Regions from separate parts of the Synechococcus sp. 65AY6A5 genome, predicted to be linked through region 3. Evidence: riboswitches for the same ligand, from Rfam matches in the RefSeq annotation. Region 3 holds a riboswitch; each other region holds the start of a gene.
The links. Region 3 has a riboswitch for cobalamin ahead of metE (5-methyltetrahydropteroyltriglutamate--homocysteine S-methyltransferase). Riboswitches for the same ligand answer to the same signal wherever they lie in the genome.
Positions count from the first base shown of each region.

Region 1 (2,255 bases), on a different contig from region 3:
TGCTCCAGTTGCTGCAGGCTGTGCAGCACCGCGTCCACAAGGCCCAATTCCGGCAGCATCAGCCAGTCGATCTCGGGGTATTGGCGTCGCCGTTCTTGCACCGCCGCCTCGATTTTTTTCACCAGCACCCCTGTAAAGAGAAAATAGGGCAGCACAACCACCCGGCGCGGCTGCCAAGAGAGGGCCCGCTCCAGACCCACCGGCAGGCGGGGATGGGTGATGCCGATAAAGCAGGTTTCCACGGCAGCAAACCCGGATCCTTCCCAAAGCAGCCGGGCCAGCTTACAGGCTTCGGCGTTGGCTTCGGGATCGCTGGAGCCGCGACCGACAAACAGCAACACCGTTTCCGCCCCTGGGATCTGCTGCGGCTGGGCAGCCAGCAGAGTGGCCAATCGCTCCCGCAACAGTTGCAAGATCTCGACCCGGATCCCCAGCGGCCCGCCGTAGTGGATGCGCAACTGCGGGTGGAGGGCCTGCAGACGATCCAGCTCCACCGTCACGTCGAACTTGTTGTGGCGCGCCCCAAAAAGCAGCAGCGGCAGGGCCACGATCTCCTGCCACCCTTGGGCCAAGCATTGTTCCACCCCCTGGGCAATACTGGGCTGGGCTAGCTCCAAAAAGCAGGGGATCACCGGCCGATGGGGGGTGAGGGATTGATAAACTTGGGCCAGCTCCAGAAAGGCTTGCTGCCCTTCAGGGTCACGGGATCCATGGCCGATGAGCAACAGGGGCAAGGCAGGAGAAGAAAACTGCCCAACCGCACGGGGAGGGGAAAAACTGAGGGTATTCAACACAAAAAACTCCGTTCCTTGTGAATCGCAAGGGGTACAGGACAACGGCAGGTGGGTGTTCTGGCTGAGGGAGGGATCCCATCACAGTTGCGTCACAGTGGCGGATTTGCACCGCGCTTTCCCCAGTCTGCCTGAGCCTTTTAGGTTAGCTTGCCGCTTGTCGTTCACCAAGCCCCCTGGGGGGGATGTCCTTGTCTGCCAGAAGATAGCCCTGAGGCATGAGCGGTACGGCAGACTCATGCTCAAAGGGCAGCAAAACTGTTGCCGCGCTAATCCCCCTTGCCCCTGGGAGAGGGCCTAACGCCGGCCTGCCGGTCTGTGGGCTCGAAAGTGTCGCAGGCGCAGGGCATTGGCGACCACCGAAATGGAACTCAGGGCCATGGCTGCCCCCGCCAGCATAGGGTTGAGCAACCAGCCTGTAAAGGGATAGAGCGCCCCAGCGGCAATCGGGATCCCCAGCGTATTGTAGATAAAGGCGAAGAAGAGGTTCTGGCGGATGTTGTTGAGGGTGGCCCGGCTGAGTTGAATGGCTGTGGCGACTCCCCGCAGATCCCCCGACATGAGGGTAATATCGCTGGCGGCCATCGCCACATCCGTACCTGTGCCAATGGCGATCCCCACATCGGCTTCTGCCAGAGCCGGAGCATCGTTAATGCCATCTCCCACCATCGCCACCCGGTGTCGAGGTTGTCTGAAGCTGCGAATGTAAGCTGCCTTCTGATCGGGGCGGACTTGGGCAATTACCCGCTGAATGCCTGCCTGCCGGGCAATCGCTTGGGCCGTAGTGGGGTTATCCCCGGTTAGCAGGATCACCTCTAGACCCATCTGTTGCAGCTGTTGCACTGCCTCAGGAGAGGTGGGTTTGAGCGGATCGGCAATGGCCAACAGCCCCACCAGACGGTGGGATTGCGCCACGCCGATCACCGTTTTGCCCTGGCTTTCCCAATTCTGAACCCGCTCTGACCAAGAGGGATCCCAAGGGATCCCCATCTCCTGTAGCCAGCTCAGCCGACCGATGCGGATCCACTGGTCTTCCACCCAGGCTTCTGCCCCACTGCCTATCCTTGCCTGAAAATGCTGGGCAGGAGGGATGGCAATTTTTTCCGCTTCGGCTTTCTGCACCACCGCCTGGGCCAAAGGATGTTCCGAGTGCCGCTCCACCGCCGCTGCCAGGCGCAACACCGTCAGGGGAGAGGAGCCGTGGGCCCAAATATCGGTGACGGTAGGGCGACCTTCGGTCAGGGTGCCAGTTTTGTCCAAGACCACCGTGCGCAAGTGGTGGGCCAATTCCAGGCTGTCGGCACTTTTCACCAGGATCCCCAATTCTGCCCCTCGTCCCGTGGCCACCAGGATCGAGGTGGGGGTTGCCAACCCCAGCGCACAAGGGCAGGCGATGATCAGCACCCCAATCGTGTTCACCAAGGCCAGTGTCGGGTTATCGGCCAGCACCCACCAGAGCACAAA
Region 1 is NZ_AXUW01000002.1:356,640-358,894, forward strand. It holds gene SYN65AY6A5_RS13385 (sirohydrochlorin chelatase) at 1-794, opposite strand, end outside; cobalamin riboswitch at 824-960, opposite strand; gene SYN65AY6A5_RS13390 (heavy metal translocating P-type ATPase) at 1,089-2,255, opposite strand, start outside.
Region 1: it holds a riboswitch for cobalamin, as region 3 does, so the genes downstream of both, SYN65AY6A5_RS13385 (sirohydrochlorin chelatase) here and metE (5-methyltetrahydropteroyltriglutamate--homocysteine S-methyltransferase) in region 3, are expected to answer to the same signal.

Region 2 (2,255 bases), 930 kb from region 3:
TGGATAGAAGGCAACCGCTTCTACAAAAACGGGGCCAACGGCATCTCCGTCTTGGGCACCTCCCAGCCCACCATTGTCAACAACCTCTTCCAAGAGACCGGCTTTGGCCTCACCATCGACCAGCGCTCGGCGCCGATTGTGCGCAACAACCGCATCCTGCAAAACCGCACCGGCATTGTGGTCGGCGGCAGCGCCCGTCCCATCCTGCGCAACAATCTCATTGCCCGCAACCTGGAGACTGGCCTGACAGCTATCACCACCGCCCAGCCAGATTTGGGCACGGCTTCGGATCCCGGCAACAACATCTTTGAGGGGAACGGCCAGTACGACATCCACAACGCCACCCGCGGCCTGCGCCTCAACGCCAATGGCAACCAACTGGCCGGCAAAACCAAAGGGGAGCTGGATCTGGCCGGCCAGACCACGGTGGCTGCGCTGCCCAGCAACGCCCCGCCACCCATTGCGGCAGGCGGCTTGACGCTGCCCACACCTCCGCAGGCCGAGCCTCCGGCTCCCAGCAGGGATCCCCAGCCGGCGGCGGCCTCTCCCACCTTGCCGGTGGTGACGGTGCCCCAATCGACTGCCCCCGTTCCCCCTCCTGCAGCGGGATCGGGAGGGCGCATTTTGCCCAGTGCCCCCCCTCAGCCGGCAGGCGCTCAACCCCAGGAGTTTGTTGCCGTCCCCTTCACCCCCGATGGCTCCACCACGCCTGCCCAACCGGTTGAGCCTGCTCCTGCCACTCCCGTCCGCCAGCAATCTGTGGCTCCTCTCACGGATATTACTACCCTCCTGCCACCCCCGGCTCGCCGACAAGCGGGCAGCAGCCCAACAACCCCCCCTGTTCCCGTTGCCGCGGCTCCAGAACCGGCGGTAGCCCCAGCAGAGTCGGCCACCCGCTTTCGTGTGCTGGTGACCCCCAAGGGCAGCGACGATTTGCAGCGGCTGCGGCAGCTCGTCCCCGAAGCGGTGGAGACCGTGTTCAACGGCAGGAGGGTGCTGCAGGCCGGCCTCTACGACAGCCGCAGCCAGGCCCAGTCAGTCTTGGATCGGCTGTTGGACGCCGGCTTTGACGCGGTGGCGGAGATGATCTTCCGTTGACCTCACTGCCCAGGGATCCCCCCCGGCAGGATAGGAACTCCCCAGCAGGGAATGTATGATGCCTAGCACGGCTTTTTCCAGAGCAATGGGGAGGAAAGCCGTGCCGTCAGGTTGTCCTGGGGATCAGCCAGGGCAAGCAATGGGGAAAGTCCGGTGCAAATCCGGCGCTGTGCCGCAACTGTGATGGGCTGAGGCCCTCAGTCAGGATGCCCGCCTGCGGCTTTGGCTCAAAGCTTAGCCCTTCCGCGTCGCACGGAAGCAGGAGCAACCGGATGAAAGTAACTGTATGTCTCAGCCTTGGGCTGGGGATCTTGAGTTTGGGGATCCCGGCCTGGGGGCAGGCAATCTTGGATACCGGCCTCAGCGCCGAGATTTTGAATCAACCCGTCACCACCCCGTTTCGCCGTCCCGGCCTGCTGCGAGAGTCTTCCCGCCCAGTCTACGTCATCACCCGCCAGCAGATGCGCCAGCAAGGGGCAAGGACGGTGCAGGAAGCCCTGCGCTACTTGCCCGGGATCCTCAGCAATGGCACAGCGGGAACTCAGTTGGGAGCTCTTAGCTCTCAATTCATGCGAGGGGCGCGAACGGCGCAGGTATTGGTGCTCTTGGATGGCCGCCCTCTCAACGATCTGGGTTTTTTCGGGGGGTTTGACCTCTCCCAAATCACCACCGATGTCGTCGAGCGAATTGAAGTCTCCCCCGGCGGCGGCTCTACCCTGTACGGCTCAGACGCCGTTGGCGGCGTGATCAACATCGTCACGGTGGAGCCGCAGCCAGAAACGGAGACGGTGCTGGAAGCGGCGGTCGGCAGCTACGGTCTCAATGAGCAAGGGATCCAAAGTCGCGGCCAAGCCCAGGATCTGGGCTGGGTGCTCAGCTATCGCCGTCTGCAAAGTAACAACGACTTTCCCTTTGCCATTGAGCGGCTGGGCAAGTCAGGCAGGCGGGAAAACTCGGCGGTGGAGTACCACAACTTGCAGGCCAAGCTCACCTGGCAACTGGCCGAAGATCAAGTCCTAACAGCCAACGCCCTCTACCTCAACAAAGCCTTTCGCGTGCCCGGCAGTGTAGAGTTTCCCTCTCCCGACGCAGAGCAAAACACCAACGATCTGCTGCTGGATCTCAGTTGGCTGTGGACTCAGGAAACAGGATCCCTG
Region 2 is NZ_AXUW01000001.1:1,243,713-1,245,967, forward strand. It holds gene SYN65AY6A5_RS06000 (DUF1565 domain-containing protein) at 1-1,098, shown strand, start outside; cobalamin riboswitch at 1,190-1,331, shown strand; gene SYN65AY6A5_RS06005 (TonB-dependent receptor) at 1,371-2,255, shown strand, end outside.
Region 2: it holds a riboswitch for cobalamin, as region 3 does, so the genes downstream of both, SYN65AY6A5_RS06005 (TonB-dependent receptor) here and metE (5-methyltetrahydropteroyltriglutamate--homocysteine S-methyltransferase) in region 3, are expected to answer to the same signal.

Region 3 (2,255 bases):
GAGCGAGCAAGAAGGCTGCACCCGCAGGTTGGGGGCTAGGGCTTGCAGCTCTTGCAGAGTGGCCAGAACGGCTTTGGGCTGGATCTGCCAGATGTTGCGCCCGTCCACTACCCCCGCCCCCAGGATCTTGTCGGCGGGGAAGCCGTGGGCTCTGACCAGTTCCAGGTTGTGGCCGCGGGTGAAGTCGAGGCTGAGGCCAGCTACCGGAAGCTCCACCGCCCAGGGGTAAGTCTCCCCCAAGTCGTCAAAGTAGGTAACCAGGTGGAGAGGGATCCCCACGCTTGCAAGCCAGCGGTAGGTCTGCTCCACCGCTTCCTGAAGACTTTTGCCTTCGCTGGTCACCAAGATGGGCTCATGGACTTGCACTTCCCGGATCCCCAGGCGCTGCAGCTCCTGCAAGAGTTCTCTGTAGAGAGGAAGCAGCTTCTCCAGATCCCCCCGCAACTCGCCAGAGCGCTGGCTTAGAGCAAGAAGGGTAACCGGACTGAGGAGGACGGGGCTGGTGCGGTTTCCTAGGATCCCTTGCGCCCGTCGCACCGTGGCCAGGAAGTCGTCGAAATGGGCCTGAGGGATCGCGTCGGCCTCAATTTCCGGCACCAGGTAGTGGTAGTTGGTGTCAAACCACTTGGTCATTTCCAAGGCCGGCAGCCCCTCCTGCCCCCGCGCCATGGCAAAGTAGCGCTCCAGGCCTGATAAGCTCTGAAACCGGGAGGGAATCAGCCCCAGCCAGGTGGCCCAGTCCAAAACGTGGTCGTAGAGGGTTTGATCTCCTACGGCAATGTGGTCGAGGTTGGCCTGTCGCTGGGTTCGCCAGGCCTGACTCTCCAGATCCTGCAGCGTCGCCAACAAGGCTTCCGCCTCCAGGGTGCCGCCCCAAAAGGCCTCCAGGGCTTTCTTCAGCTCGCGGCGCTTGCCCATGCGGGCATAGCCTAGGGTTTGAGTTTCAATGGCCATAAGGTACCTTGTCCTGAATCGAATTCGGTAATTGAGGTTGCCGCCAGTTGTCATCCAACCTAGGCAGCAAGAGATGGCCGCCGACATGCCTATCGGTGGCATCCCGGCAGAAGGTTTTCCCTAGGCCAGGAAACCTGCCGGAGCTGTCAAGGCGTTCCTTCACCCTGGCGGCTTGCCCACTCTGCACAGGGGGATGCCCAGAGGACTCTTTTGTGCAACCAAAGCGAGCAACCGTCCTCCTAGCTGCCCCTGAGCTAACTGCTCAGCTCTCTTGTCCGCGCTTTTGACTGAGTGCCTACGATCCGAGAGCGTCGAAAATCCGTAAGCAGGCCGATGAAAAAACTTCGAGACGGGAACGGGCTAACGTCAAAATGGGGAGCATATCTGTACCTCGCAGATATGGTGAACTGTGGAAAAACCGCCGGCGGGCATTCTGACTTGCTCAGTTTTGGAGGGGCTGGCTTGCGTCTCAAGGCCTCTTGCAACAACGAACTAGGGATCCCAAGTCCAAAACCGGCTCACAGCTGCGGGACAGCGGCAGATTCTCACTGCACTTTCCCCGTTGCCTCTGACGGCTGATCCCCGTCAGAACCGACAGTAGACTTTATCCTATCACTGGTTTTAGCGGGACTGGGCGGATTTGAACCGCCGACCTAGCGCTTAGGAGGCGCTTGCTCTATCCAGGCTGAGCTACAGCCCCAGGTCAGGTACCTCACTGATACTAGCAGAGAGGCTAGGGGGTATCGCCGCAAGGCTGCCGAGCAATAGCGTTCTTATGGAATTGCTGGAACAAAGGCTTTGCTTTCTGACACAAAACCCAACGCGGCGGCTCACCCCAGTAGTACTCTTTTTTCCAAATGGGCAAGCGCTCCTTGATTGCATCAATGATGTAACGTGCTCCAGCAAAAGCGGCGCCGCGATGTTCAGCTGTAGCACCAACCCAAACCGCAATATCACCAATTGCAAGATGACCCTGGCGGTGACAGGCAACAGCACCGCAGAGGCCAAACTTGGCGTGGGCTTCTCGGAGGATCTTCTCGCCCTCCTTCTGGGCAAGGATCTCGTAGACTTCGTACTCCAAGCTGAGAACAGGTTTGCCCTGGCTGTGGTTGCGTACCCAGCCCTCGAAGGTTACTAAGGCACCCGCTGTGTTATTGACGAGCAAACGACTGAGTTCAGCTGGCTGGATGGTGCTATCCACAATTAGAAAACGCAGCATTTAGCCCCCACAAACTGGTGGAATGAAAACTACCAAGGCACCTTCATCTATCGGCCTAGTCAAGTCACAGAACTCATGATTG
Region 3 is NZ_AXUW01000001.1:2,173,820-2,176,074, reverse strand. It holds gene metE (5-methyltetrahydropteroyltriglutamate--homocysteine S-methyltransferase) at 1-954, opposite strand, end outside; cobalamin riboswitch at 1,360-1,565, opposite strand; tRNA gene SYN65AY6A5_RS10315 (tRNA-Arg) at 1,580-1,654, opposite strand; gene SYN65AY6A5_RS10310 (molybdenum cofactor biosynthesis protein MoaE) at 1,688-2,173, opposite strand; gene SYN65AY6A5_RS10305 (MoaD/ThiS family protein) at 2,174-2,255, opposite strand, start outside.